3 regions of the Psychromonas sp. L1A2 genome follow, and region 1 is predicted to be linked to each of the others. Evidence: predicted binding sites of a transcription regulator. Region 1 holds the regulator's gene; each other region holds the start of a gene.

Region 1 (10,412 bases):
GCACTTAGTTTAATTGTTTCGTATGATAAGTCTGCATCAAAACCATGATCACTTAAACGCGTTACGGTTAAACAAACACCATTATTAGCAATACTATCGCCAAGTTTGACATCATGCATATCTAAACCGCCCGCATCAACGGTGATAGTCATATCTTTTTCGTTATTTTTGATTGCAGTGATCTTGCCCACTGCTGCAACAATACCTGTAAACATATTATTCTCGATGGTTAATAAGACGAATATCATCACCAATCTGAGTGACAGAATGTAATTTAAGCGTGATAATATCGTTCATCGTTGAAAAGTTGGGTAAGTTTACTAAGTTTCTAGCTTGATCGCCCATTAATTTTGTTGCTTGGTAGAGAATAAATTCATCAACCAAATTATTTTTAAAAAATTCACCCGCTAATGTAGCGCCAGCTTCTACCCATAAGTCATTAATTTCATGTTGATTAAGTAGGCTCATTAACGCATGAAGATCAATTTGATTATTTTCATTTTGAGTACAAATAATTTGTTCTACATCGGCCTTACAAGCTGAAAACGAAGCTGTATCTCGAACAGTCAAAGACACTAATAAAACTTTACCCGGTAAATCAAATAATTTTTCTTGTAGTGTCAGCTTATTGTGAGAATCTAAAATGATACGAATCGGTTGACGAAGATCTGCTTCATCTAATAAAGGCACTATCAAACGCTGGACTATTAACTAATTCTTGATAACGTACATTCAAACTAGGATCATCAGCAAAAACCGTTTTATTACCGGTTAAAATGGCACTTTGTTGTGCTCGATAACATTGAACATCTGCTCTTGCTTGAGGGCCTGTTATCCATTGGCTTAGTCCATTTTTCAACGCCGTTTTACCATCTAAGCTTGATGCCATTTTAACGGTCACACGAGGTCGCTTTAATTTCATGCGCGTAATAAAACCAGGATTCAACGCCTCAGCTTGTTCAGTCAACAACCCTACTTCAACAATAATTCCTGCTTCTTCTAAAAGAGAAAGTCCACGACCAGCGACTTTAGGGATTAGGATCTACCATTGCCACAACCACTCGCTTTACGCTCGCTTTAACTAACGCTAAGGCGCAAGGAGGTGTTCTGCCATAATGAGAGCATGGTTCCAAAGTCACATAGCAGGTTGCACCTTTAGCTTGGTCTTTAGCAGCCGCTAGAGCATGAACTTCTGCATGCCCTGTTCCTGCTTTTTTATGAAAACCTTCACCAACAATCGCACCATCTTTGACAATGACACAACCCACATTCGGGTTAGGTGATGTTGTAAAACGTCCATGCTTAGCAAGTTCTATTGCTCTAAGCATGTATTCTTTATCTAGTTCAGTAAATGACATGTGATAATTACTTTTTAATTTAAAATGTTAACTAATTTTTTAGTTTTTATAGGATTACTTATTCACTTTATCAAGTTTTGCAATTTCTTCACCAAACTCTTTTACGTCTTCAAATGCACGGTAAACAGAAGCAAAACGAATGTAAGCAATTTTGTCTAAACCCTTTAATAAGTCCATAACTAATTCACCTACCATCTTTGTAGGGACTTCTCGCTCACCTGTCGCACGTAAGGTCGACTTTAGTTTGTTCACCGCACTTTCTACTGCTTCAATACTAACAGGACGCTTTTCTAAAGCGATATTAATGCCAACTAATAATTTTTCTTCGTTAAAAGGTTCACGACTACCATCTGACTTTATCAGACGAGGCATAATTAATTCAGCCAGTTCAAAAGTCGTAAAACGCTCATTGCATTCATTACATAAACGGCGACGACGAACTTGAGAGCCTTCAGAAACAAGGCGAGAATCGATAACTTTTGTATCTTGTGCATTACAAAAAGGACAAAACATAGTGTATTTCTCTGTGTAATAAACGACGGAATAGCGTATTAGCTTGTTATATATAACTTTATTAACTAATAACGGACTAATTATAGGGGTTAAGATAGCCTGCTAATTTAACATAATTTCACTCTTAAATGGGACTTTATCGTCAATAATTAAACAAAAAGTGATATAAGAATTTAAATAATAAACTCTTTTTTATAAAGTCGTTTTGAACGAATTATGTAGAATAGTGATATATTAAAGAAAAAATATGAAGAAAATAAACGCATACAAAAAAGCCGCTAAATAGCGATAAACTATTTAGCGGCTTTTTTATTTCTTAGTAATTAATAAATATAACTTGGTGGTGTGATAAACCCTTGATAACCATTTGCGTGTAACCCTATTAACCTTTCTAGTTGCTCATTATCTTCAACTGCAGTAATGATAACTTCAATATCCAATCCACGGGCCGTATTAATAACAGCTCTGCTTAAAGCAAGGCGTTCTGTAATTTCATTAACTTCTACATCGTTACTTGAGTTACATGATAAGGATTGGTCTAGTTTTACATAATCTGGTTTGATCGTTTGTAAGTATGCAACAGACCCCATTTTTCTTCCATAATGGTCAATACCTACTTTACCTTCTTTTTCTTTGACAATATTAGTAAATTTTTGACTCTGTTTTGGATAAGCCAACACAGTACTTTCTTGTATTTCAAAATGGAAACGATCAGGATTTTTTTGTCGACTGAGAAAGAGTCCTAACCAATTATGAAAATTAAGATCGAGTACACTATCCTGTGTAATGTTGATGGCTACTTTCTCTTGGTTAGCAAGCAAAGTTGGATGCTCTGCAATATCTTTAAGCAAAGACTGGTCAAATTCACTGCCTAACTCTAATTGTTCGATATAAGGCATAAATTGTGCAGCTCGTATTACATTCTCTCCAATTTGCAAACCGCTATAGATTTCACGCTGCATCACGTTGTCATTTTTAAATGACATGACTGGATGCCATTGCAATAAGAAATGACGTTGAATAATAGCTTCTTGTAAAAGTTCTCTCCACTGTGTTAATTCTAGTTCTTGTTCTTGATTATTTTCAAACCAATGAGAAACTTCATTATTATTTAATGCAGACTGTAATGCATCATCTGCATTTCCTAGTAATTTAGAAGCTGATATTCCTTGAGTTCTGACTGCAACACCTATTGCAAATTGCTCTTCATCTTTATAGTTTGCACTAACCATCGCTTGATTAATCAAACGAATAACATGTTGTACATACACTTTCAACTGCTGAGGTGATGCTTTTGTAACCAAGAAAACAAATTCTCTGCTAGAGATACGAGCAATCACACAAGGAGCAAGAGCAGGTAATGATTGTTGCATCTCTTTTGCTAATATCTGGATGGTGTTGTCTCTTACTTGATAACCAAACTGCTCATCTATTTTTTCTAACCAATCTAATCTCGCGATTAATAGACCTCCATAACCAGGATCTTTTATCCAACTTCCAAGCTGAGAATTTAAGTACAAACGGTTAGGCAACTGTGACACTTTATCAGTTAACTTTTCATTTTTTAAAGAAACTACTTCTGTATCTAATTGGGAAAACATAGTTTGTAGCTGACCTGACATACTATTGATTGCTAACACCACTTCTTTAAGTTCTATTGTATCAGGGGTTTCTAAATCAGGTTGAAATTCGCGCTTAGCAATTAATTTAGCCTGTCCTGCAACACGATGTAAAGGAGCTAGAATTTTTCTCAAACGGAAACGTAAAATAGTTAAAGATAGAACAAATAATATCGTTAACGTAATTAATGTATCACTCATTACTTTCCAAAGCTGACTGTACCCAATTGCAGGATTAGCTTCTAATTTTAAAGTCGCTAATTGTATCCAACCATTAGTAATAGTACTCTCTGTGCTTTGTGGTCCAAATAGCTCTAAATTCAAAAACCATTGTGGTACCCCTTCAACTTTTATAGGGTTATCCCAAACCTGAGTTTTATCATTGTCTAGCCAAGTAAGACTTACTTTTTTATAAAAGCCACCTTCAAAAATAACATTGATTACCGTTTCAGCAGATGCAACATCGCCTGTTTCAAGGTGTGGTTTCAACATCAGGGTCAACGCATTTGTTGTATTATTCAAATCAGAAGATATCTGACTTTCCATAAACCCTTTTGTCTCGGTAAACTGAAAATACGCCAAACTCGTTACTACTAGTAAAAATAATCCTAGTAATAAAGAATTGATCTGATTAAACAGTGTCATAAATAAGTTACTCCATTGATGTAACAGGTTGCTTTAATTGATTAAGTCCCATACGAAGGTTTAAATCATTCCATCGTTTGAGCCTACTTGGTTTTCCTGCAACACGTCCTTGTTTTTTTACATTGTTTAACCATAACAGCTTACCGTTAAAGCTATACACAGGAATTAAGTCTTTGCGATCATTCGCTTTTTTTATTCGACCATCGATATTATCTAAGATCAATGGTTCTGATGTTGGAGTTGCATAATACGCAACAACCATATGATATTGATTTAATGTAAGTGACTTAACCATCACAATTCTTAATTTATCATCTGCAACACCTATCGCTAATAAACTAAAATATTTAGCTAAAGCAAAGTCTTCACAATCACCAGCATTGACACCTATAAATTCAACGGGTGTTGCCCAATAATTACTTTGTCCCCAAAGCTTTTTATCAGTAGTGAATCGTAATTGGTTAAAAAAACGATTCGTACTAACTAACTTTTGATGTTCACTTTCATATTGTTTATTCAGTACTTTTAACCATGCAGTACCTCTTTTAGCAGCACGAGCACCATAGTTTTTTTGCAGTGTAGAAATGAGCTTTTTACTATTGAAGTTTAATGAAACACTTGCATATAGATAATAACTACTCATATATGCAAGAACACCAATAACAAATATATTTATTAATGAAGCTCGCTTCCAGCGCATTAAAGTATTAATTACTGTTCACGCTGATCGACACTATAAATATTCCATTTCATATCAACAATCTCTTTACCACCAATAATCTCAGCAACAATACGTCGATTTTGTGCATTCACATTATCATCGTTACCTTCGAATAGAAGTTGATCAAATCCAAAGCCTTTTGCGTTAACTCTGCTGTCATCAATCCCATATTGTCTAACTAATATCGACTTAACCGCTTTAGCTCGATTTAGAGATAATTCTTTATTATGTTCGGCAGTTCCAACGATGCTAGTATGCCCTTCTATCGATACATTAACCGATTTATATTCTTTCATTAAACCAGCTAATTTTTCGATTTCAGGATAATATTTAGCGTCAACAATAGATGAATTATTATCGAAGTTAACTAATAATTTAACCCTAATTTTTTCAACAATATCAGTACCGCAACCATCATTACCAACAGCTGCTCCTGAAATGGTATCAAGACAATTATCACGAGCAGTAATAATCCCATCCCCTTCAGGATCGGATAAATCGTATATTTGCTCTGTTGGTTTTTCTGTCATATCAATGATATTAATTGAACAACCACTTAATAATAAAACGCTGGCTAATAGACTAACCTTTTTCATTGTAAACTCCACCCTCAAATTGCTCTTCACCCTTCCATGACTCAGGACGAGTGACTCGTAATGAATCTAATAATATTCCCATTGCATGTAATATGCGATATTGAGCGGTTATTTCTGAAAACTCAGCTTCTAAGAAATCACGACGTGATTCAAAAAGTTCATTTTCAGTATCTAATAAATCTAATAAACTACGTTGGCCAACTTTAAACTGTTCTTTATAATCATCTTGTGTATTTTTCGCTGCAATAACATGCATTTTTATATATTTCTTTTGCAGATTTAAAAGCTCATAAGCATCCCATGATAAAGTAAAGCCTTCTTTTACTTCTCTATGTGCAGTCATGTTTAATGCTTTTGCTTGATTGATTCTATAAGCAGTTTCTTTGGCGTAGGCTGTATCTTTTCCGCCTGCAAAGAGGTTGTATCTAAAACGTAGCATGGCAACGACTTCATTATTTTCACCACCAACGCCAGTGCCTGTATTAGAACCATCGACACCATCGATATTATCATTAAAGTTAGCATCAACTTCAAAAGTCACATCAGGATAATACTTAGATTTAGCAGAATTATACTGAGCAGTAGCCGATTGAATATCATTACTTGCAGCCCAAACAGAAGGATGATTCTTAAGTGCAATTTCAAGACCTTCGGCTTGCGTAGCAGGTAGCATACTGCTGTCAGGATATGGAATAACAAGATTCTCAGGTGCCTGATCAATCACACTATAGAACATTGTTTTGGCATCTAAATAGTTATTTTTAGCTGCAATTAAGCTAGATTCAGCTTGTGCTAAACGGCCACTGATTTGTGACAAATCAGCTTTACTACTAAACCCTGAGTCCGTACGTTCTTTAATTTGATCATAAATATCAACATGCGATTGCAAGTTTTTTTCTGATAAGGCGACTAATTCTTTAGCTTGCATGAGACCTACATAAACCCTAGTTGCTTCTAAGCTAAGGTCTTCTGCTACTGAATGTAATCGCCATTGTTCCGCACTTGTTGCATAACTGGTACGGTCAACTTCACTGCTTGTTTCAAAACCACTAAATAAATTTTGTCTAAAACTTAAACCTAACTCTCTTCTAGTAAGACTCTCAGTATTATTACCGGAATCGTCATAACCTCTTGTAGTAACACTATCAGTATACTCTCGGCCTAAACCACCAGTTAAATCCAAAGTGGGATAATAACCAGCTTCAGCCTGTTCCACTTGTTTTTCACTTACTTTAAAGCGTGTAAATGCTTCATGAATTTCAGGGTTACTGTCTAAAGTATGTGCCACTGCTTGCTCTAATGATTGACTATAAGCTTGCAAAGGCAGTAGTGCTAGGGAACTAAAAGCAACTAAAGAAAAATTTTTAGTTATTCCACGTTTTAATGGTCTCATTCTATCTCCATGTCCATATCTAAATTTAATATTCACGTAACGCCATTTCTTTGGCTCTTAATATCGGGTTAAGTATATATTCAAGTACAGTCCTTTTACTGACCATCACGTCAACACTTGTCAACATTCCAGGAATAATAGGCATATCTATTTTATTATCTTTATTCATATTAGATTCAGTTGTACGGATTCTTACAATATAAAAACTATTGCCTTCTTCATCCTGAGTCGTATCAGCACTGATCAGTTCAACGACACCATCTAAGCCACCATAACGAGTAAAATCATAAGCTGTAATTTTTACTCGAGCAGGTAAACCAACATGAATAAATGCAATATCTTTAGGGATAACTTTAGCTTCGACTAACAGTTTATCTTCTGTTGGAACAATTTCTAATAATACCTGACCAGGCTTAACTACGCCACCCAATGTATTGATATGCAAGGTTTTTACCGTTCCTACTACTGGAGAGGTAATTAAGGCTTTGCTTACTTTATCTTGAACACCTACTTGAGCTTCAGTGATACTTGATAATGCAGCCTGCTTCTCATTTAATTGCGCACGTGCATCCGTACGGAAATTGAATACAAGCTCGCGTCTTTTTAAAATAGACTCTTCTAGAGCAGATTCATTCCTAGGAATCTGAGTCCGTAATGCATTTAACTCACCATTAAGCTGATTAACGGTACGCTGCAATTTTAATAACTCTACTTCAGGCACTATATTTTTTTTAGCCAGAGGGCGCGTTAATTTGAGCTCTCTATTGGCATAACTCAAACTACTTCTCAGCGTACGAATCTTCGACTGTAACTCTTTTATTTCTTGTTCACGTTGTAATATTTGCTGAGCTTGAATCGCAACTTGATTATCTAAACTATTCAAACGCCCAACATATTCATTTTGTTGACGTTCGACTAAAGTGGCAGCTGTTGTTTGCAAGTCTTCTGGGAATTCTAGTTTCTTTTGTTCTATTTTTATCTGTAACTTCCAATCTTTTGCATTGGCAATCAAAATACTACCAAGTTCAGCCCTCAGACGAATAATATCAGCTCTCAATGCATCGACCTCTTGAACTTGCTGTGCCATATCTGAACGAAAACGGGTGTCATCAATGCGCGCTAAGGGTTGCCCTTTAGTAACAACCATCCCTTCCTTAACATAAAGTTCTTGTAAAATACCCCCATCTAAACTCTGAATAACTTGTACTTGAGAAGAAGGAACCACTTTTCCTTCTCCTCGTACAACACGATCTAATTCTGCAAAATAAGACCAAACAAAGAAACAAATAAATAAAGCAGTTAAAGCCCATATAGTTAAGCGTTGTGCTGTAGGAGTTTCCGTTAGCATTGCACCATAGACATCATCAGCCATTTCTAAATCTTGTTTAGATATTTTCATGTTCTGCTCCTTTACTCGCAGTAAACTTTCCTGCTGAAAGTTGCTCTAAAACAATATCTTTAGGGCCATTTGCAACAATTTTCCCGTGATCTACAATGATAATTCTATCTACTAACTGTAATAAATGCATTTTATGAGTAATAAGTAATAAACTTCGATTTTTAACGGTCTGTTTCATAGATAAAATAAACTGTTTTTCAGAACGTGCATCTAAACTTGCAGTAGGTTCATCAAGTAATAGAACTTGAGGGTCGTTTAAAATAGCACGGGCTAATGCCACTGCTTGACGTTGCCCCCTAGAAAGAGAAACACCACCTTCGCCAACTTGTAAATCTAACCCCTCTGAAGCAAGGTCAGTAAACAAGCAAACACCAGATAATTGTGCAGCGCGTAATAATTGATATTCAGTAACTTGTCGTGTTCCAAAAAGAATGTTGTCTTTAATAGTACCGTGAAATAAAGTAATATCCTGCGGTAAGTAACCGATGTTACTTCTTAAGTCACTCGGATGTATCTGCTCTTGATGTAAACCATCGTAACGTATACTACCTAATGATGGTTTATATAACCCAAGAATTAGTTTTGCAAATGTTGTTTTACCTGAACCATTACGTCCGATAATAGCAATTTTCTCGCCAGGTTTAATTTGTAAAGAAAATGGGTATAACGCTGTTTTTTCGGTATTAGGATATTTAAATGACACTTGCTCACATTCAATATTACCTTCAAGTTTATTACGGCTAACAAGATGACCTTTATTTTCAAATTCACTCTCTTGTTTCATAATTCCATCTATTTGACGTAATGAACTCATTGTTTGATTATAACGAGTCATTAACCCAGCAATTCTGCCCATTGGAGCAATGGCACGGCTTGATAACATAACAGCAGCAATAATTGCCCCCATTGAAATCAAACCTTCAGAAACACGATAAACTCCAAGAACGATTACGGCTATTACCGTCATTTGAATAATGAAACTAGAGACATTAGAAACGGAGTTAGTTACCATTTTAACTTTAAGTTGCCATTTAGCCGTATGACCAACCATTTGTTGCCAGGTGTGCTGAATTAATCCTTCGGCACCATTGGCTTTAATTGACTCTAAAGAAGATAAACTTTCAATTAAATGGCCATGTTTTAAACCCGAAAATTTATTACTTTCTTCAATGGCGACTTTTAATCGAGGTTGCACTGTCAAGCTATAGCCGAGTATAAGCACTGTCGCGATTATAGCGAAGTAGGCTAAATCACCTGCTACTAACCAAATAATGAAAATGAATAAAATTGAAAAGGGTAAATCTACTAATGCAGTAATAGTTGCGGATGATAAAAATTCCCGAATGCTATCGAATTCACCAATTTGACGCGCCATACCACCGATACTAGAAGATCTTTTCTCTAACGGTATACCGACTGCTTTAGCAAATAATTTTGAAGATATTTCTACGTCTACTTTTTTACCAGCAACATCAATTAAGTAACCTCGAATTTGCTTTAAAATAAAGTCAAAAATATACGCAACAGAGGCACCTATCGCTAATACCCATAATGTTTCAAAGGCAAGATTAGGTACTACTTTGTCATACACATTCATAATAAATAAAGGTGATAGCAAAGCAAATATATTAATTAATATAGAAGCAATGATAACGTCACGATAAATTGGTGCAGATTCACGAATGCTATTCCACAACCAATGAACAGTAGTTTCTTGTATATGAACATCAAAGTGACGATCGCCATGATACTTTTGTTTAATTAAAAATAAATAACCAACATATTCAGATTCAAGTTCTTCAACAGAGAGCTGTTCCTCTCCACCAGTTTCAGGAAATGAAACTCGAACTTGATTTTTAGTCAAATCTAGCTCATGTAAAATACAAGCCCGCTTATTTTTAAGCATTAAAATACAAGGCAACAACATATCTGGTAGTGTATTTAAACTTCTACGATCTAACTTTGCACTTAAACCAGCTCGACTTGCAGCCTGAGGTAAAAGTTCAGGAGAGAGATATTGATTGGTTAATGGTAAACCGGCAGCTAATGCTTCTGCAGAACAAGGTGTCGCAAAATATTCACTTAATAACACCAAACAGTCTAATAGAGGGTCGTGCCCAATACGAGTTGATGCATTAATTTCCCATTTATCTTTTTGAGAATTTTTT
Region 2 (10,412 bases), 1.3 Mb from region 1:
TGTGTAAGTGGTTTCGTCGGTAACGCTATTTCTAAACACAAGTTACTTTGGCGAACCGGTGCAACTTTGCTGTCAAATGGACTGTGCGTATTACAGTGATCAACATTTTGAATGTAAATACGTCCAGTACTTGCACGTTCTTGCATTAACAGTGAGAACAATCTTACTGCTGGAATCGAGCTTTGACGGATTGACTCATCACCTTCGTAAAGGTGGTATAAACGTTCGAATTCATCTTGATCTTCAAAGAACGCATCATACATTCCCGGCGTATCAGAAGGGCTGAATAAGGTAATGTCTTTTTTGTCGATTAAACGTTGGTAGAATAAACGACCTAATTGCACACCATAATCAAGGTGACGAACACGGTTAGAGTCAATACCACGGTTATTTTTCAATACTAATAGCGATTCAACTTCTAAATGCCAGATAGGGTAGAAAACCGTTGCTGCGCCACCACGAACGCCACCTTGTGAACAAGATTTAACCGCTGTTTGGAAATGTTTATAAAATGGAATACACCCGGTATGATAAGCTTCGCCACCACGAATGTTACTACCCATTGCGCGAATACGACCTGCATTAATACCGATACCAGCACGTTGCGATACATATTTAACAATTGCACTTGATGTTGCATTGATTGAATCTAAGCTATCGTCTGCTTCAATTAATACACATGAACTGAATTGACGTGTTGGAGTACGAACACCAGACATAATAGGTGTTGGTAATGAGATTTTAAATTGAGAAGTCGCATCGTAAAAACGTTTTACATAATCTAAACGTACGTCTTTATCGTAATCAGCAAATAAACAAGCTGATACTAAAAGGTATAAGAATTGCGCACTTTCATAAATCTCACCCGTGACACGGTTTTGGATAAGGTACTTACCCTCTAACTGTTTTACGGCAGCGTATGAAAAGTTTAAATCACGTTTGTGATCGATAAACTTATTCATCTCTTCAAATTCTTGCTTGGTATAATCTTCTAGTAAATGTGCATCATATTTACCTTTAGTGACCATTTTACTAACGTGCTCAAACACACTTGGTGGTGTAAAGCGTTGATATGCACGTTTGCGTAAGTGGAATACGGCTAAATGCGCTGCTAAATATTGATAATCTGGAGATTCTTCTGAGATTAAATCGGCTGCTGCTTTGATAATAGTTTCATGAATATCATCAGTACGAATGCCATCATAAAACTGAATGTGTGAGTTCAACTCTACCTGTGAAACTGAAACGTTGTTTAGACCTTCCGCTGCCCACGTGATGACGCGATGGATTTTGTCAAGATCTATAGGTTCTTTTTTACCATTTCGTTTAGTAACAGATAGGTTTTTGTTCATTATTTTGCCTTTATCAAAAAGCGCGAGTAACTATTTTATTAAATACAAAGAGTTACTCACACTAGTGTGAATTGTTTAATTAAAACACAAGATGTAGTGTTGGTTTCAAAGAAGAGACACAAGATAACGTTTTTTAGAATAATTTCAAGGGATAACTTTTACTAAATTAGTGGATAAAATTGTGGACAAATTAGCAGGTATTCTGACGGTTAGTGCTTACTAACAAAATGCCGCAAGTGAGGTCTGTTTTATACAAATTGCAATAACTATTTTTGTTTTTTTTATACCTCTAAATTGTATTTTATGCAGACAATAATTTTTTAAATTTATTTTTTAATGTCTCATTTTTAGATATTAATCAGGTTTTATAGTATTGATATAATCTATCAATTTAACGCTTAAATGTTGTAACTCCGATACCCTAAATTACTACCGCTCATTTTATCACGATATTTATGAATGTCGTTGTGGTTAATCTCCATGGTTCTTGCTTTGTATTCACAGAAGTGCTGATAGCTATTTCATTTATTGACACCTTAACCTTGCCAAAAAAACGAGGCAAGGTAGGTGTTCTTATGACTTTTACTGTGGGTTTTGGTGCAGCCAACGCAATGAATCATATTGCCTATGCCGAAATACGAAAAATGACTTTGTTTTTGCTCATAAATTTACTGTCCCTAAGACTGACTGCTGATAACGCTTACTAAAGATAAAAGTAATTGAACAATAGCTCTCTACTTATTTAACGCTCAGCGTTGAAGTCAGTAACCTCAATTGTGGATAAAAAATAACCCTAATAAGTAAAACGATTGAGATCGAATATTATAAAAATTTAACATAGTGAAATTAATTGTATTAGATTTGCATTTATCCAGAGTTGAGATTAAGTCATATTTGGCTCTTAAGTTATTGATATTTTTTTGGAGTGTAGTAGACTCCTGCTTGAAAATAATAATCACAAATAAATCATTATTGTAGTTATTAAGTGTTACTTTAGAGCGGTTCTATTAGGTTTTATAATCGTCCGAGCCTAATACTCAAACATTCACAGGACGTGGGATAATAAGATGAAAAAAATAATATTATTGTTAATGATGTCAGTTTTAGCTGGTTGTGCAACACATGCAGAAATAAAAATGCCAGTGACAACAAAAGTGCATGATGCCGCATATGAAAATAAAAGCCTCAATTATGAAATCTTATACAGCCAACCTAAACCTGGTGTTTTCAGCGGTGGCGAGCAATTACCATTAGTGCCATTGGAAAAAGCGGAACTCTCTATTGCATCAGCATCTACATTAAAAGAACTGCCTAAATTAATTTTTGAGCAACTCCCCGTTTCGGTTAAGTATTTAGCCAATAATCCCGATTTAATCTTAAAACTTGAAATTACAGCACATGATAAACATGGGCCAGCTTATGCAGATTATGAATTTGCAAAGAGCTTCGGTAAAAACTTATTAACACTAGGCTTTGCTTCTTCAGAGTACAATATTGTTGCTGATTTCGACGCAAAATATATTTTAGAACAAAAAGGTGAAGTGATCTTTACTCAAGATTTTCGAGTGAGAGATGAAGTCGATCATGAGAAAGGAGATTTTGATTCTTTTAATAGTTTAAATGAATACACCTCTCAAATATTAGAGAAGCATTTAATCTTAACATTGCATGAGTTTTTCAAGGTTGCGGCTATGCATGTAAAATCTTAAAAAGGCAATGTTTCGTATTAGAGTTATTATGTCAACTGGATTTTAGATCAGATAATATTCTTGGAAAAGAGCGTTTATACGCTCTTTTATTCTTTCAGTGAGTTATAAAAATAACCATCATTTATAACATAACAACATAACTCTAAAATATCTCAGTTTGATCGTCGATTAAAGCTTTGGTCTATTCCTCAATGAATGTTCTACTAATAAAGGCATCGCCTATTAACAAAGAAAATCTTTGGGCATGCTAATTCCCTCTGTTGATTCAAAAATTTTTCCTTTGGCCGCTAAAAAGTTAATGAGTTGATCTGCTGTTAAGTCGCTGCTCATACAAGTATGAAAACGTGCACTATCCCCAAAAGTCTTTGAAATCATTGTCTTTAATGTTTTTTTTGTATAAGCCTTTTCAGACTTTTCAAGAATTTCTATTACTTGATGTCCATGAATTGATTGATTCATCTTTTATTCTCTTTAAACGTGTTTAATTGATAAACACTATAATCAACTATTTTATTTTCTGGTTGATACAAAACAAGATTCACTTATAAATTTAACTTAGTTATAACTCAATAAATATAAATAGTAGTTGCAGTAGTTTGAATTATTACAGGACAGAACAAAGAAAAAGAGAGGGGTATTGTGATACTTTTATGAGGAAAGTCTTAATAAGTGAATAGTTTTTTAATAAAAACGCCACTGGTTAAAGTGGCGTTTATTTTTATTAAAAACGAACGTTTTGCAGATTAGCTTTTTACAGGTACCTATTCTAAAGGTAACTGTTTAAAAGATAAAGGTTACGCTGTTTCTTCAAATTTTTTCTTACCGTCGAAGATGTCTTTATCAAGCTCACCTTCACTTTTAGCAACTAATAATGAAACCATCATGTCGCCACAAATGTTAACTGTTGTACGTGCCATATCTAGAATACGGTCAATACCAGCAACAATCGCTAATCCTTCAAGCGGGAGACCAACCGTTGTTAATACTAATGAAAGCATTATTAGGCCTGCACCAGGAACCCCTGCAGTACCTACAGAAGCTAATGTTGCAGTTAATATAATAGTTACGTAATCAGAAGCAGCAAGGTCAACACCAAATGCTTGGGCAATAAACAGAGCACAAACACCTTGATATAGCGCTGTTCCATCCATATTGATTGTTGCACCTAGAGGCAATACAAAACTTGAAACACCTTTAGAAACGCCTAACTCTTCACGAGAAGCTTTTATTGTTGCTGGAAGTGTGCCTGAGCTGCTTGTTGTGGTAAATGCAACAGCCGCTGGGTTAGTTAAACTTCTTAGATAACGAACAGGATTTAAACGCCCTAAAATACTGATCATACCGCTGTAGAATATAACAACGTGGATTAATGCACCTAAGTAAACGACAGCGATTACTTTTACCAGTGGTAGTAGCACATCCGCTCCATATTTACCTGAAACCCAAGCCATTAAACCAAATACACCATAAGGTGCAAGTTTCATTACTAATTCAGTTAGTTTATACATTGCTTCAGCAAGGCTTTCAAAAAGCTTAATGGCTGGATTACCTTTTTCACCAATTAAAACCAATGAAACTCCTAAACCAATAGCAAAGACAATGATTTGTAAAATATTACCTGCAGCAAGCGCACCGACTGGGTTTTTAGGGATCATATTAAGTAATGTTTGCACTAAAGTAGGGGCATTTGGTATTTCTGCATCAGTAGTCATTGCCACCATGTCTAAACCTGCACCTGGTGTGAAGATAGTAGCAAGGCCAAGACCAATAGTAATCGCGACAGCAGTTGTCCCTAAATAAAGTACAATTGCTTTAAGGCCAATTCGTCCCATTTTGCTGGTATCTTGCATTGAAGTAATGCCAACAATAAGGGAGAAAAAAACCAGCGGGACAATTAGCATTTTAATGGCATTAATGAAAAGCGTACCTAACGGTTTAAAAATTTCTGCATCGGGGCCCATTAAAGTACCCGCGATAACACCCAGAATCATCCCAATAAGAATTTTCTTCCATAGTTCTAGGCGAGTCCATGCTCCAGCAGATTGAGTTGAGTTTTTTTTGTTGTTCATTACAAGTCTCTAAAAGTTGTTAAAAGTGATAAAAATGACGTTTTAAATCATCCAAATTATAAAGGGATGACATCATAGTCACTTGACTTGTGAATTGATACAGATTGGTTTTTATTTGATTTGTGAAAATAAAATCTGATTTATAAATTATTTTAGTAATAGGTACTTTTGAAGTGGTCGTCTTTAATGTCGCGAGGATAAAATAACAAGAATATAGTAAGAAGTGTCATTATTAATATAGTAAGGCATTACTTTCCCTGCTGCGGATCACTTCCCTTTTTCTACAAAAGAGATAGAGCGAGCAGGGATTATTTATTTACGCGCTTTTTTATTGTTAATTAGGCTTAGGTTTAATTAAGACTAAAGATAATTAAACGCACATGGCTGGTTCAGCTTGATACTCAATATTTTTATTTTTGTTGCCCCATGCTCTTTCATGGAAGAAGTAAGCGAAAGAGTTAATCGTTGGTTCAATGATGGCCATTAATCCACCTAAGAAAGCATCGCCGGTCAAAGCATAAGTAACCATGAAAGCAACGTTAAAATGAATAACGGCAAAGCTCACGGTTTTAACTTTTGTCATTGATTCTCGTCTTTTAAGAAAGGGTAGTTGTTGCCAAGCTTTTTCATGGAAATAAAAGGCAACCGTATTTACCGACGGTTCAATGATAGCGATTAAACTGCCTAGTAAAAAATCCCCTGTTAAAGCAAAAGCAAGTAAAGTTGCGATACTGAAATGGATAACTGCAAAAGTAATTGTTTTGATCATAGCGTGTACCTCGTAATATGTTCTCTGTTTTGTGATGCTATTATTGATACTTATTATCATTAAGTAAAATGGGAAGATTCTATTTATTTGATAGGTTATTTCAATTTATATTGTTTCTTTGATAGTTTTTGCTTTGATTTTGTTTTTGACAAATTGATATTATGGTTTTAAGTACGGAATGTTCTTTTTATTTTTTAGAATTAAGGACTATTTAGGTTAAGTATAAAAGATACTATTTTCTGCTATAACAAAGCACTTAATCCTGTTAATGCACCATTATTTCTAATAAGTGGTTACTTTTGATACAGAACCGATCTTAGTAGATCAAGATAGTTAATATACAATATTTTTAATTTACAATGTCCTGAATAGCGTCTTTTGTAAATGATGATGGCTTGCTGAAAAACGCTTTGTCATTAAGGTGTTGAGAGAATATTTTTCCCCTTAAATTTATAAAAAGTTGCATTAATCAATCACAAAGGATGGTACTAGATGACTCAATTTATTAAATTTTTAAGCCTATTTTTATTGGCTTTTAGTATGAATGCTTTTGCACAAGATAGACAATGTATGGAGGTTAGCCTAACTGGCACGCTCGGTGGTCCAGATGTTTATAAAGGACTTGCTGGAGCTGGTACTTTAGTGAAAGTAGGGACAATCAATAATGGTTGTAGTGATGTTTTCTTGCAATTTGATGCCGGTAGAGGAACTGCATTGAGACTTGCAGAACTTGATGTACACCCCAATATGCTTGATGCAGTCTTTCTGACGCATTTACATTCTGACCATACTGTTGGGTTAATCGATATTGCACAAACTCGCTGGCATAGTTTTTCGAAAAAACTTGATTTAGTCTGTAGTGAAGATGTAGAAGCTAATGGTGTATTTGCCCGCGTAATGAGCTGCGAACAATTTGCGATTCATATTGCTGATGCTGCGTTATATGCAGGTGAAATTACACAGAGAATATCTGAAAGTAAAAAGCGTAATAAGAATGGCCCTAATGATTTGATTAATTTTATGCCTGTTGCATTACCATTAGTCAATAAACCTAAAGTCGTATGGCAGTCTGGTGAAATTATTGTGACTGCAATTACTTCCTCACATATTCCTGGTAATTTATCTTATCGAGTTGATTCTCCAGCCGGTTCTGTCGTTATTGGCGGAGATGCAGGTAATGAGAAATTAACACCTCCACGCATTAGTTCTACTTCAAAAAATGTCGAATTATTGTCTAAAGATGTTGATATTTTAGTACACTCCGCCATTCATCCATATTTTGGCCCCATCTATGGTAGTACTTTTCCTGCGCCAATCTTTTATCGACAAAGCACCTCAACGGATCTCGGAGCATTAGCTAAACGAGCTAATGTTAGTCATTTAATGTTAACGCATTTAGTTCCAGCTATTGGAGCCGAAAAGTTAGGACCTCATACTGTACCGGGTGGTGCGCTAAGTGAAAAAGATTATTTAAAATCTACACTAGAAAGTGGTTACCAAGGAAAGATTTATGTTGGTAAAGATTTAATGACAGTGAGGTTGCTGCAATAAGTCAGTTTAGTTGATTCTGTTTTATGATGATTGTGGCTTGAGAAAACGATTGGTTAATATATTTTATAATGCTGATGAAGCCATAATAAGTAAGAAAAAGTATAAGTGTTCTCGCCCGAGTTTGTCGTGGTCAAATCAAGTTTATTTAATAATGAGAGTGACATGAACAAAACTATGGCCTACAAAGTAATACTCCTCGCTATGTTATGTTTGTCTATTAACGTATCTGCTACAAATGCAAAGGTAGACTCTCGTGAATATAAAATATTATTAAACCCGAGCTTATTCACTGGTGATGAATCAGTCAGAATAAGTAAAATAAATGATTACTGGAAAGTATTGAAAAGCCTGATTGAAAAGGGCGCTTTAAAATCCGAGGCATCAGGTCATTTAAACTTAGAAAAAAGCAGGACTGTTTCATTTTATGATGTTCAAGGCAGTTGTGACTTACTTAATGCGGGTTATAGTTTTCGAGAAAGAGTTGAAAATGGCAAACGTAAAGTCACCTTGAAGTTTCGTAGCGCAGATCAATTGCTTGCTAGCGCACAAGATCTTCGCGGAAAAAAGTCTAAGGCTAAAAGTAAATTTGAAGAGGATATTGCAGTGCCTTTCATCAGTACCTATTCATCTTCAACTACACAAAAAATTGGAAATAGTAAAAATTTGAATAAAATGGATGATCCTGCCGGTTTATATCCAGGCTTAAAAAATGAACACTTTGATGAAAGCTTAGCGATTGAGAAAGTAAGTAATTTAACTATCAATGAATATGTTTATAAAAGTGAAAATATTGAGATAGTTAATAGAGTTGGCGTAGTGGATAACGAGTTTTCATTAAGCTTATGGTACAACGAGTCAGTCAGTACGACGCAAGCAATTGTTGTTGAAATCTCTTTTAAATATGACAATGAGCAAGAAGAATTTAATAAAAATGATAGTCACAATATTAGTAATAACAGCAGTAAAAGCAGTAAAAGCAGTAAAAGTAGTAATGAAGTCAAGCATGCAAAAGAGCTCTTTATGGTTATGCAAGAAAACCCACTTTTAGCCAAATGGAATTCAACTGACTCCTTAAGTAAGACGGCGACTGTTTATCAATATGATAGTCGTTTTTGTCACTAAAATACAACGCTCAATCGTTATACCCATCACGCTAATTAATTGATCTATTTACTGGCTAAAATAACTTATTGCTCCGTTGTAAATTTCGTATAAGAGAGCAGCATTAACATATTTTAGTTAATTCTCCGATAGACGATCAAGGAAGTTAATCTTCGAAAGGTTTCAACTTACACCTTAAACAACGTCATTTTTCCTGCGCAAAATTTAGATCACTTGTTTAATGTAATCTGCATTAAAGTAAAGTTAAAGCAATAGTAGTAAACGACCATTATCGATAGGTGCTCGTCTATCAATAATTATTGACAGAGGCAATTCCCTCCAATAATTGCTTATCAAAGCTTGGGGTTGTCTTTTTACCCTTTTTTTAACTGACTTTTGAAATTAATTGACGAACCTGATCAGGGGTTAATGGCCTCACTATACGCGCGATTTCATCACCATTTTGTAAGATAATTAACGTCGGCCAAAGTTTTACCTTGAAAGCTCTTCCCAATCGTTTACCTTTTCCGTCATAAATTTTAATATGAGACAATTTTGAGTACTCATTCAATACCTCCTTAACAACTGAATGTGCCGCCTGACAGTGCGCACACCAAGGTGCACCAAACTCAAGCAACACATTGCCCTGTAAATCACTTACTTGTTTGAATGAAACCATTTCTTCTTCGTAATCAGTTTTAAAGCCAATATCATTATTTTCCATTTTATTTACTCCACGTGATGAATTACATGAATAGTCGCTAAACGCTTTCTTCACACATAAAATATCTTATACCAATCACACTAATTAAGTTATCTATTTTACTTGTTAAAATAACTTATTTCTTCGTTGTAAATTTCGTAAAGGGAACAACCATTTAGCTCAATTTTCGCCTTGAACTAAGTCATTTTTCCTGCGCAAAATTTAGATCACTTATTTAATGTAATCGGTATTACTAGATTGAAATAAGACAGTAGGAAGTATCAAAAAATTGCTTCTACCGCTGATAAATTTAGGTATAACACGTGTCAATTTACGTATAACAGGAGGAAGTTTACTTATAATACGGACTACATTAAATAACCTCAGTTCTAGGTAAACGAAGCTATACAACACCGCTATTTCCGCGAATTTATGCGTTAAACAACCTCTTAATAACCCGTTATTACTTCAATCATTCACCTTGAACTACGCAAAACTAACGGCACTGACTAGTAAAAAATAATACCTTCTAATGTTAAATGTGATTTTGCTTTCATTAACCAGAATTGAGGTTAAATAAGTTATTTTAACCAGTAAAATAGATCAGTTAATTTATTGATAATAGAAGAAACGACAGGAAAGGTATGAATAAAAGGTATGTATTTTAGATCATGGTGAAAGATTAGAGTTGTTGCGTATTTCTGTGTTAAATCATTTTCCAATCGCCCGTTATCGTTTTAATCATTCAATTGAATTATGCAATTGAACTATGCAATTGAACTATGTTATTGAACTATGTAATTGAACTATACGAAACCTAAATAAAAAATGAACGTGATTATGTTTGATTTTTAGATGTTTACATTATTTGTGCTTAAGTTTTTAATGTTCAAGTTGTCGATGTTTAGTCTGATTTATTGATACTGCGCTTTTATTATCTAGAAATAAGGTTAAATAATAAAATTATTGTCCTTGATAAATAACAGTTTTTACAAACTTAGACCATTATTTATCAAGGACTCAATTTCAATAAAATGAGTGCTTAATATTTAAATTGTTCCAATAACTTGTTTAATTCATTCACATTGGTTTTAAGTGTTTGTCCCGTTGTATGTACCACCATAATATTGTCTTTGTTTGAGTGAGAGACAGACGATA
Region 3 (10,412 bases), 1.8 Mb from region 1:
TTAAAACCAAACTATATAGTTTATATATGGATAGTTAGCTCAGTTGGTAGAGCTGCTAAGACTCTTTTAATTTAGAAGTGAATTAGAAATTAAAACCAAACCATATAGTTTATATATGGATAGTTAGTTCAGTTGGTAGAGCTATTGATGCACTTTTAATTTAAAAGTGAATTAGAAATTAAAACCAAACCATATGATTTATATATGGGCCGTTAGCTCAGTTGGTAGAGCAGTGGACTTTTAATCCATTTGTCGAAGGTTCAAATCCTTCACGGCCCACCACTTTTCCTTTAAAAGTGTAGTAATAAATTATAATCATATCTTAATGATATGGTCCGTTAGCTCAGTTGGTAGAGCTATTGATGCACTTTTAGTTTAAAAGTGAATTAGAAATTAAAACCAAATCATATCTTTACGATATGGGCCGTTAGCTCAGTTGGTAGAGCAGTGGACTTTTAATCCATTTGTCGAAGGTTCAAATCCTTCACGGCCCACCACTTCTTGTATATATCCTTTGTTTTAAATCCTTTAAAATATTTCATTACAATTTGTTATTCAAATTGCTATAATTTGCACCCATTTTTCTATATCTAAGAGTTAAGAATGAGTCAGTTATCTCCGCTTGTTGGATCCGCTTACCCTTTTCCAGGTAAACCCGTCCAATTATCCGTTCAGGAACAAATCGATTATAAAGCTAAAATAAAAAATCTGCTTATCGAAAAAGATGCGGTACTTGTTGCTCATTACTATACTGATCCTGAAATCCAAGCTTTAGCTGAAGAAACCGGAGGCTATGTTGCTGACTCGTTAGAGATGGCTCGTTTTGGTCGAGATCATGAAGCTAAAACACTTATTATTGCTGGTGTTCGTTTTATGGGCGAAACCGCAAAAATTTTAACCCCACATAAAACCGTTTTAATGCCTGAACTTGAAGCGACTTGTTCACTTGATGTTGGTTGCCCTGTTGATGAGTTCTCAGATTTTTGTGAGCAACACCCTGATAGAGTTGTGGTTGTCTATGCAAACACCTCTGCAGCCGTTAAGGCGCGTGCAGATTGGGTTGTTACTTCAAGTATTGCATTAGAAATAGTAGAGCATCTTGATAGTGAAGGTAAGAAAATAATTTGGGGACCAGATCGTCATTTAGGTAGCTATATTGAACGTAAAACTAAAGCTGATATGATCATGTGGCAGGGCGACTGTATTGTTCACGATGAATTTAAAGCAAGTGCTTTACGTGATATGAAAGCCGTTCATCCAGACGCTGCTGTTTTAGTGCATCCTGAATCTCCAGAGAGTGTTGTACAATTAGCCGATGCGGTTGGTTCTACGAGTCAATTAATTAAGGCTGCGCAAACATTACCAAATAAAAAGCTGATTGTTGCTACTGACACGGGTATTTTTTACAAAATGCAACAAGCTTGTCCAGATAAAGAAATGATGGCGGCTCCTACTGCAGGAAACGGCGCAACTTGTCGTAGTTGTGCTCATTGTCCTTGGATGGCTATGAATGGCTTAAAATCAATATACAACGCATTGGTTGATGCTTCTGGGCATGAGATTGATGTGGATCCTAATGTTGCTAAAGGTGCATTAGTTTCTTTAGATAGAATGTTAGACTTTGCAGCAGAGCAACAGTTAAAAGTACAAGGTAACGCGTAAGCGTTTTATGTTAAGTGCTGTATTACTCAGTGCTTATTTTCACTCAAAAAATTGAGAATATATGATTACTAATGATGTTTTACGACGTGTACGTTATGCACTGCAATTAAACGATACGAAGATGCTGGCTATTTTTGCTTCTGTTGATAATGAAATGAACGAAGATTTCTTGCATAGCATTATGGCTAAAGAAGAAGCTGAAGGTTATATATTCTGTCGTGATAGCGTACTTTCGTTATTTCTTGACGGTTTAATTTATGAAAAGCGTGGACGTAAAGAAGGTGCTGTTCCTGCGGTATTGCCTGCTAAAGCAGTATTGTCTAACAATGATATTCTTCGTAAATTACGTATTGCTTTAAACTTTAAAGATGAAGATATGCTTAATGCATTAAAACTAGCTAACTTTCCTGTTTCTAAGGGCGAGCTATCTGCTTTATTTAGAAAGTCAGATCACCGTAACTTTAAGCCGTGTGGTGACCAATTACTGCGTCGCTTTATTGACGGTATTACAGTGCAATTCCGTGGTACAACACCAAGTACTGATGCTGTTGAAACTGAATAAACATAGTCTACTTTTATAGTTAATAAAAAACCGAGTTAATTAACTCGGTTTTTTTTACGCTTTTATTTGTAGATGATACGTTATACTTAGAGCATGAACATTAATGTTCTGTTTTATCTTTAAACTCACAAAGATCTTCTATTAAGCATGAGCCGCAGCGAGGCTTTCGAGCAATACAAGTATAGCGTCCATGTAGAATCAACCAATGGTGCACATCAACCTTAAACTCCGCAGGGACCACTTTTAAAAGCTTTTGCTCTACATCATCAACATTCTTGCCCATTGCTAACTTAGTTCGATTAGCAACACGAAATATATGCGTATCAACAGCAATAGTTGGCCAACCAAAAGCAGTATTTAAGACCACATTTGCTGTTTTTCTGCCAACTCCTGGTAAAGCAACCAACGCTTCTCTGTTTTCAGGCACTTCACTATTATGTAAGTCGATTAACATTTTGCAGGCTTTATTAACGTTTTCAGCTTTACTATTATATAAACCAATGGTTTTTATATAACTCTTAAGGCCATCAACGCCTAATGCATAAATAGCTTCTGGTGTATTGGCGACAGGAAATAATTTATCGGTCGCTTTATTAACGCTGACATCTGTTGCTTGTGCAGAGAGTGTTACAGCAACTAATAATTCAAAAGGAGAACTAAAGTTTAACTCAGTTTCAGGATGAGGGTTGTTATCTCTCAATCGAGTTAAAATTTCTCTACGTTTTAATGTATTCATTTGTTTATTATCTTATTATCGATGGTGTTTTTTAGAGCAATAATAAGCCCCATAATGATGAAAGCGCCTGGTGGTAATGCAGCGAGTAAAAAGCTTGTGTCAGTGTTGTAAAGTGTCACCGTCATAAAACTAGACCAATCACCTAATAGAGTTTCTATTCCATCAAACAAGGTGCCTTGCGCTAATATTTCACGGGTTGCACCCAGTAATATCAATACTGCGGTGAAACCTAAACCCATCATTAACCCATCAAAAGCAGAGTGCTTAACATTGTTTTTAGAGGCAAATGCTTCCGCACGGCCAATGATCATACAGTTAGTTACAATCAATGGGATAAAAATTCCCAGTGATAAATAAAGTTGGTAGGTATAAGCATTCATTAATAATTGGATACAACTTACTAACGAAGCAATGATCATTACAAAAACAGGGATACGAATCGCTTTAGGGACATGGTGTCGAATTAACGAAATAAGAACATTTGAAGAAATAACAACAAATAGCGTAGCTAGTCCTAGGCCTAATGCATTAGTTAGCGTATTGGTTACCGCTAACAAAGGACATAATCCTAATAATTGAACTATGCCTGGATTGTTTTTCCATAAGCCTTGTAGACTTAACTCTTTATAAACAGCGGGATCATTAATAGATTCGATTACAACTTCTTCAGCTGCAATTTCATCGTTCATGTCCATATCTTTTGTTGTGTTATGTACAGTTTCTTGGGTCATTATTTATCTCCGCAATTTGCAGGTGTGTTAAATAATTGTGTTTTATTTTGTTCAAAGTAGATAAGCGTATCTCTCACTGCATGAACCACTGCTCGTGGTGTGATCGTTGCACCAGTGAACGCATCAAAGCTTCCACCATCTTTTTTAACTTCCCAATTATCATCAGCTGAATCTTGGTATTCTTGCCCATCAAAAGATAGTATCCAATCGGATTTATTGGTTTGTATTTTATCACCTAATCCAGGCGTTTCAGTATGGCTATTAATACGAACACCTGCCACTGTGCCATCGGTATAAATGCCAACAAGTAGCTTTATTTCTCCTGAGTAACCTTTAAAGGTACTGGTTTGAATTAAAGCTGCGACTGGTTTGTTATACTTAGTTGCAATAAAAATTTGTTTTGGTATTTCATCGCCTAATAATTCACTATCCACAACAGTAAAACACGTTTCGATTATTTTATTATCGTAACGATCTGGTTTAATCAGTTCATTTATATTGTTTTGTAATGCAATTTGCTCTTGTTCTAAAATAATAGGTCGCGTTAACACACTAATTAATGCAATTGCACCTGTACAAACAATGGCAAAAATAGCTAATAACAACGCATTTCGGCTGATCGCAGGTAACATCATCATTTACGTCTTCTCCCATAAACCTTAGGTTTACTGTAATAATCAATTAACGGTACACACATATTGGCTAGTAATACAGCAAAGGCTACGGCATCAGGGTAACCACCGACGTTGCGTATCACCACAACTAATAACGCACATAATAATCCATAGACAATACGGCCTTTGACTGTGGTGCTTGCCGTTACTGGGTCAGTTAAAATAAAGAAAGCTCCGAGCATAGTGGCACCAGAAAATAGGTGGTATAGCGGTGATGAATAAAGATCAGGGTCACTAGCAAAAGGAATAAATGAGAACACAATCATACCCACTAAAAAACTAATAGGGATATACCACAAGATGATTTGTTTTTTTAATAATAAAAGACCGCCAGCTAAGAAAGCTAAGTTAACCCATTGACTTCCTTGTAAAGAGTCCGAACTAAATAGAGTTGTTTTAAGTGTTTCTGAAATAGTTTCACCGGAATGGAGTGCATTTCGAATAGTTTCCAATGGTGTTGCTAAAGTATAGCCATCAATAGATGTTTTTATTTGCGTTACGCTATAACCATCAATGCTAAAACCCGTAAAAATCAAACTTAAGATGTCATTAAAAGTGACTGGAAATGCCTGCATAGATTGCACTGGCAACCAAGCTGTCATCTGCACAGGAAAAGAGATTAATAATAAGACGTATCCCGCCATCGCAGGGTTAAAAATATTTTGACCTAATCCGCCGTAAAGGTGCTTAACAATAATAATAGAAAAAATAGTACCAATAACGATCACCCACCATGGCGCAAGAGAGGGAATTGATATGGCCAATAAAACTGCAGTGACTACTGCTGTATAATCTTTAATACTTTTTAATATAGAACGTTTACGTAGCGCTAAGAAAGCCGCTTCCGCTAATAATGCAGTAATAACGGCGAGTGCTATCTGCACATAAATTGCTAAACCGAATAAATAACTATGAACAAGGATACCAGGCAGTAATGCAAAAATAACCATTTTCATTATTTCTGGAGTACGGCGTTTTATTTGTTGGTGTGGCGATGTTGAACTAAAAAATGCCATGGTTTATTGATCCTTCTGCGCCAGTTTTTTGGCTTTTGCTTTGGCAATAACTGCCGCTATTTTTGCTTTTTTATCATCAACAGCCACATTATCATGCGATGCTTTCTCTGTTGCTTCGACAGTATTGGCTGGATTATTTTTTTTAGTACCGTTCTCTGTCTGATGACTATCTTGTTGGTTCGTCTCTATGTCACTATTCTCAATCGAGCCATTATTAGCTTGTTCTGCTAATTGTTGTTTGTGTAAACGAGCTTGTTCTTTGCGTAACTTACGTTGTTTAATCACTTCAGTATTATCCGGCTCTGTTAATACTTCAGTTGTCTCTCTTTGTTCTTTCTCGATGGCTTGCGCTGCTAGTTTTTTAGCTTTAGCGCGTGCTATTGCAGCTGCAATCGATGCTTTTTTAGGATCAACATCTGGTGCTTGTTCAACGTCATTCGTTTCAACTGACGTATTCTCAGCAGATGCTTTTGCTCGTTTTTTAGCTTTAGCACGGGCTACTGCAGCTGAAATCGCTGCTTTCTTAGGATCAATTTCTGATCCTTGTTGAACGTCATTTGTTTCAAGTGACGTATTTTCAGCAGATGCTTTTGCTAGTTTTTTGGCTTTCGCTCGTGCTATTGCGGCTGCAACTGCTGCTTTTTTAGGGTCAACATCTGGTGCTTGTTCAATATCACTCGTTTCAACTGACGTATTCTCAGCTGATGCTTTTGCTAGTTTTTTGGCTTTCGCTCGTGCTATTGCGGCTGCAACTGCTGCTTTTTTAGGATCAACATCTGGTGCTTGTTCAATATCACTCGTTTCAACTGACGTATTTTCAGCGGAAGCATTTGCTAGTTTTTTAGCTTTAGCACGGGCTATTGCGGCTGCAACTGCTGCTTTTTTAGGATCAACATCTGGTGCTTGTTCAGCATCATTCGTTTCAACTGGCGTACTTTCAATGGAAGCATTGGCTAGTTTTTTAGCTTTCGCTCGTGCTATTGCGGCAGCTACTTGGCTATTTTGAGCTGTTGGTTTAGCTTCTGCTTCTGTGCTTTGTTTCTTCGCTTTTGCTCGCGCAAGTGCAGCTGCAACAAGATCTTCACCACCATTATCACTTTTCATTTGCTGCTTACGTTTTTCTGCGGCAAGTTTATGTTTTAACAGACGTTGTTGTTTTTCAGTCTCTAAACGTAACTCTCTGTCTTCATGGCGTTTGCGTGCAATCGCTGCTTTATCTGCCTCTTCTTTGGCCGTTCTTATTTGTGCTTTAGAAACGCGATAATATTCAACTAACGGAATATGGCTTGGACAAACATAAGCGCAAGCACCGCATTCAATGCAGGCTGATAGATCGTATTCTTCTAATTTTTTATGGTCCTCGCTTTGAGAATACCAAAGCAGTTGTTGTGGTAATAATTCCACCGGACAAGCCTCAGCACATTCACTACAGCGAATACAATTCATCTCTTCTTCTGGAGCAGGCAGTTCTTTCTCTGTAGGTGCCAAAATACAGTTGCAGATTTTACTGACAGGCGCAGAGGTGTCGGTTATGGTGAATCCCATCATTGGACCACCAATAACTAACTTTTGATGGTGAAGAGCATTTAACCAATACTTATCTAACAAATATTGTATCGGGGTACCAATGCGAACACTGGCATTACCTTTACGTGCAAAAGCATCGCCAGTGATGGTAACAATACGGGAAACAAGAGACTTACCGTTAATAACTGCTTCTTTTACAGCAAATACGGTTCCCACATTAAGCATGACAATGCCAAGCTCTGACGAATGCTTACCGATTGGTGTTTGTTCACCGGTTAATACTTCGATAAGTTGTTTCGCACTACCTGACGGATAACGCGTCGGGACAATACTTAAAACGATATTTTCTCTTTCCGCTTCTGGCAATGCCTGCCATGACTTTTTAAATGCTTCAATTGCTTCTGGTTTATTATCTTCAATGGCAAAAGACATAAGTTTAGGCTTTAAAATATGATGCATTATTTTCATGCCCTCGATGATTTCATCGGCATGTTCTTGCACTAAACGGTCATCAGAGGTGATGTAAGGTTCACATTCAATTGCGTTGACGATCAGTAAGCGGTTTTCGCTATGTGCTAATTTTAAGTGAGTAGCAAAACCTGCTCCACCCAACCCAACAACACCAGCTTGTTGTACAGCCTCTATCAAGGTCGCTGGTATTTCTTTGCGGTAATCCTCAAAACCCTGCGAAGGAAAAGGTCTATCTAGGCCGTCGGTATCAATAACAACTGATAACACAGGTAAACCCGAAGGGTGGCAATCTGTTCGTGGTTCAATTGCTTTAACCGTTCCAGAACTACTTGCGTGTTGTACTACTAACGCACCATACACTTTCGTTAAAGGTTGGCCTTTTAAAACGCTATCACCGACTTCTACTAATAACTGAGGAGTGTGACCTTTTTGTTCAACAGCAATAATTAACTCATCAGGAATACCCGCGTCAGTTATCGCCGTTTGATTACTTTGCTGTTTGTTTTGTACCGGGTGGACGCCGCCATGAAAGTCCCACATTTTCCCCGCTGCAATTTGTTCTAATTTTTCGTCACTTAATAAATTACTAGGCTGTGTCATGTTACGGCTCGTCATTACGGTCAGTTGAGATAGTTTTTGTTGGGATTGTTTGTAAGTTCCACTGCCAGTTTTGAGTGGTAATTTGAATCGGTAACATATCAATACAGTCAGTTGGACAAGGTGCTACACATAATTCACAACCGGTACATTCATCGGTGATCACCGTATGCATTTGTCTTGTTGCGCCTAAAATTGCGTCAACAGGGCAAGCTTGGATACACTTAGTACAGCCAATACATTCGTCTTCACGGATAAAAGCAATTAGTTTTGGTTTCTCTTCACCATCTAATTTTTTAGGTTCAATACCCATACGTTCAGCAAGCTGTAACATAACCGCTTCGCCACCGGGAGGACACTTATTGATGTCATCACCATCAGCAATCGCTTTTGCATAAGGTTTACAACCAGGGTAACCACATTGCCCACATTGAGTTTGTGGCAACATTGCATCTAATTCTTCAACGATTGGATCTTCTTTAACTTTAAATTTAATCGATGAGTAACCTAATAAAGAGCCAAAAATAAGCCCTAAAACCCCGAGAGTTAATATCGCAATAATAATACTAATGATCATTTAATTAACCCAGTGAAACCCATGAATGCTAACGACATTAACCCTGCTGTGATCATCGCGATAGAAGCGCCTTTAAAAGGAACTGGAACGTCAGCCGCACTTAAACGTTCACGAATCGAAGAGAATAAAACCAATACTAAAGAGAAACCAACACCCGCACCAAAGCCATAGATAACTGATTGTGTAAAATTATGCTGTTCTGTCAGATTTAATAGCGCTAAACCAAGAATGGCACAGTTGGTTGTGATCAGTGGTAAAAAAATACCTAATAAACGATACAGAGTAGGGCTCGTTTTGTGCATTACCATTTCAGTAAATTGCACCACCACAGCGATGACTAAAATGAAGCTTAAGGTTTGTAGGTACTGTAAACCTAATGGCACCAATAAATACGTATTAACGATATACGAAAGCGCAGCTGTTAACGTTAATACAAACGTCGTCGCCAGTGACATCCCAACAGCCGTTTCAATTTTATTTGAAACGCCCATAAACGGACATAAGCCTAAGAACTTCACTAACACAAAGTTATTGACTAACACTGTGCCAAAAAAGAGTAAAAAATAATCGCTCATAAATAATAATTCCACTACTAAAGTAGGTGATTTAAGCTGGAAAAGGATCGGTATTGTAACAACAAAAGTGCACAAGTTCAGTGGAAAAATTAGATCATTTTTTAGCTATTTATGCATTGACCATTTGAATGCAAGGTCAATGAAAAATCACATCTAATAATTAACTCATCACGCGTTTTATTTAACTAAAAATGACACTCGTAAATGGATAACCAAGTCGCCATCATTTTTTTATTAATATTTTTTATTCAATGTCGCCTTGCTTAATTTTATCTATTTCAGTTCATTAATTAAATGATTTTTTTAAAATTGATTCACATCAATGATCTATATGTAGTGTCTAGTATAGTTCTACCTTACTATATATTGTGTTTTTGTTCTTTCTGGAGTGATGTATGAAACCTGTTGTGATAAAGCGAGATGGTAGCCAAGTACCTTTTAATGCTCTGCGTATTAGTGAGGCCATTTTGAAAGCCTCTGGTGCCGCTCGCTGTAAAGACGTTGATGCCTTTGGGATTGCAGCAGAAATTGAAGAAGGCCTAAAAGGGCAAGAACAAGTTGATATTCACCATATTCAAGATGCAGTAGAAACTTGTTTAATGACACATGGCCATATTGAACTAGCACGTATTTATATAGAGTATCGTCACGATAGAGATATTGTGCGAGAACGTAAGAGTCATTTAAACAACGAAATTGAAGGCTTAATCCAACAAAGTAACGCATTACTGTTAAATGAAAACGCTAATAAAGACGGCAAAGTGATCCCAACACAGCGTGACCTATTAGCAGGTATTGTCGCTAAACATTATGCTAAATCTTATATTTTATCTCGTGATGTAGTGAAAGCGCATGAACGAGGAGAAATTCATTATCATGATTTAGATTACGCGCCGTTTTTCCCGATGTTCAACTGCATGTTAATTGATATTAAAGGTATGTTTACCCAAGGGTTTAAAATGGGGAATGCTGAAATTGAGCAGCCAAAATCAATCTCAACAGCAACGGCAGTAACGGCACAAATCATTGCTCAAGTGGCTAGCCATATTTATGGTGGCACCACTATTAATGGCATAGATACAATATTAGCTCCTTATGTGACTAAAAGTTTTGAAAAACATTTAAAAACAGCACAACAGTGGAACATTACTGACGCGCATGCCTATGCAACAGAGCAAACAGAAATCGAATGTTATAACGCTTTTCAATCATTAGAGTATGAAGTTAACACACTACATACGGCTAACGGACAAACCCCTTTTGTCACTTTTGGTTTTGGTTTGG

What was found. The regulator NrdR, encoded in region 1, represses ribonucleotide reductase genes. The targets are predictions, from matches to a motif close to AAACACNANATNTNGTGTTT.
Region 2: nrdA (class 1a ribonucleoside-diphosphate reductase subunit alpha) is a predicted target of NrdR. The motif match lies at 1,435-1,454, and genes of this name have one in related genera.
Region 3: nrdD (anaerobic ribonucleoside-triphosphate reductase) is a predicted target of NrdR. The motif match lies at 9,483-9,502, and genes of this name have one in related genera.

Annotation. Positions count from the first base shown of each region.
Region 1 covers NZ_WUAG01000001.1:2,476,860-2,487,271, forward strand. The annotation lists gene GQR59_RS10455 (riboflavin synthase) at 1-215, opposite strand, end outside; partial or broken gene ribD (bifunctional diaminohydroxyphosphoribosylaminopyrimidine deaminase/5-amino-6-(5-phosphoribosylamino)uracil reductase RibD) at 217-1,358, opposite strand; gene nrdR (transcriptional regulator NrdR) at 1,413-1,871, opposite strand; gene GQR59_RS10470 (bifunctional diguanylate cyclase/phosphodiesterase) at 2,195-4,135, opposite strand; gene GQR59_RS10475 (transglutaminase-like cysteine peptidase) at 4,143-4,835, opposite strand; gene GQR59_RS10480 (OmpA family protein) at 4,847-5,452, opposite strand; gene GQR59_RS10485 (TolC family outer membrane protein) at 5,439-6,845, opposite strand; gene GQR59_RS10490 (HlyD family type I secretion periplasmic adaptor subunit) at 6,871-8,244, opposite strand; gene GQR59_RS10495 (type I secretion system permease/ATPase) at 8,231-10,412, opposite strand, start outside.
Region 2 covers NZ_WUAG01000001.1:1,148,028-1,158,439, forward strand. The annotation lists gene nrdA (class 1a ribonucleoside-diphosphate reductase subunit alpha) at 1-1,352, opposite strand, end outside; gene GQR59_RS18815 (hypothetical protein) at 1,928-2,059, shown strand; gene GQR59_RS05060 (hypothetical protein) at 2,420-3,061, shown strand; gene GQR59_RS05065 (YecH family metal-binding protein) at 3,284-3,520, opposite strand; gene GQR59_RS05070 (dicarboxylate/amino acid:cation symporter) at 3,856-5,130, opposite strand; gene GQR59_RS18900 (DUF2061 domain-containing protein) at 5,501-5,899, opposite strand; gene GQR59_RS05080 (MBL fold metallo-hydrolase) at 6,392-7,450, shown strand; gene GQR59_RS05085 (hypothetical protein) at 7,613-8,572, shown strand; gene GQR59_RS05090 (thioredoxin family protein) at 8,937-9,275, opposite strand; gene GQR59_RS05095 (methyl-accepting chemotaxis protein) at 10,297-10,412, opposite strand, start outside.
Region 3 covers NZ_WUAG01000001.1:712,549-722,960, forward strand. The annotation lists tRNA gene GQR59_RS03135 (tRNA-Lys) at 207-282, shown strand; tRNA gene GQR59_RS03140 (tRNA-Lys) at 422-497, shown strand; gene nadA (quinolinate synthase NadA) at 604-1,662, shown strand; gene GQR59_RS03150 (DUF1456 family protein) at 1,724-2,224, shown strand; gene nth (endonuclease III) at 2,325-2,960, opposite strand; gene GQR59_RS03160 (electron transport complex subunit E) at 2,957-3,649, opposite strand; gene rsxG (electron transport complex subunit RsxG) at 3,691-4,329, opposite strand; gene rsxD (electron transport complex subunit RsxD) at 4,326-5,381, opposite strand; gene rsxC (electron transport complex subunit RsxC) at 5,385-7,979, opposite strand; gene rsxB (electron transport complex subunit RsxB) at 7,981-8,553, opposite strand; gene rsxA (electron transport complex subunit RsxA) at 8,550-9,128, opposite strand; gene nrdD (anaerobic ribonucleoside-triphosphate reductase) at 9,524-10,412, shown strand, end outside.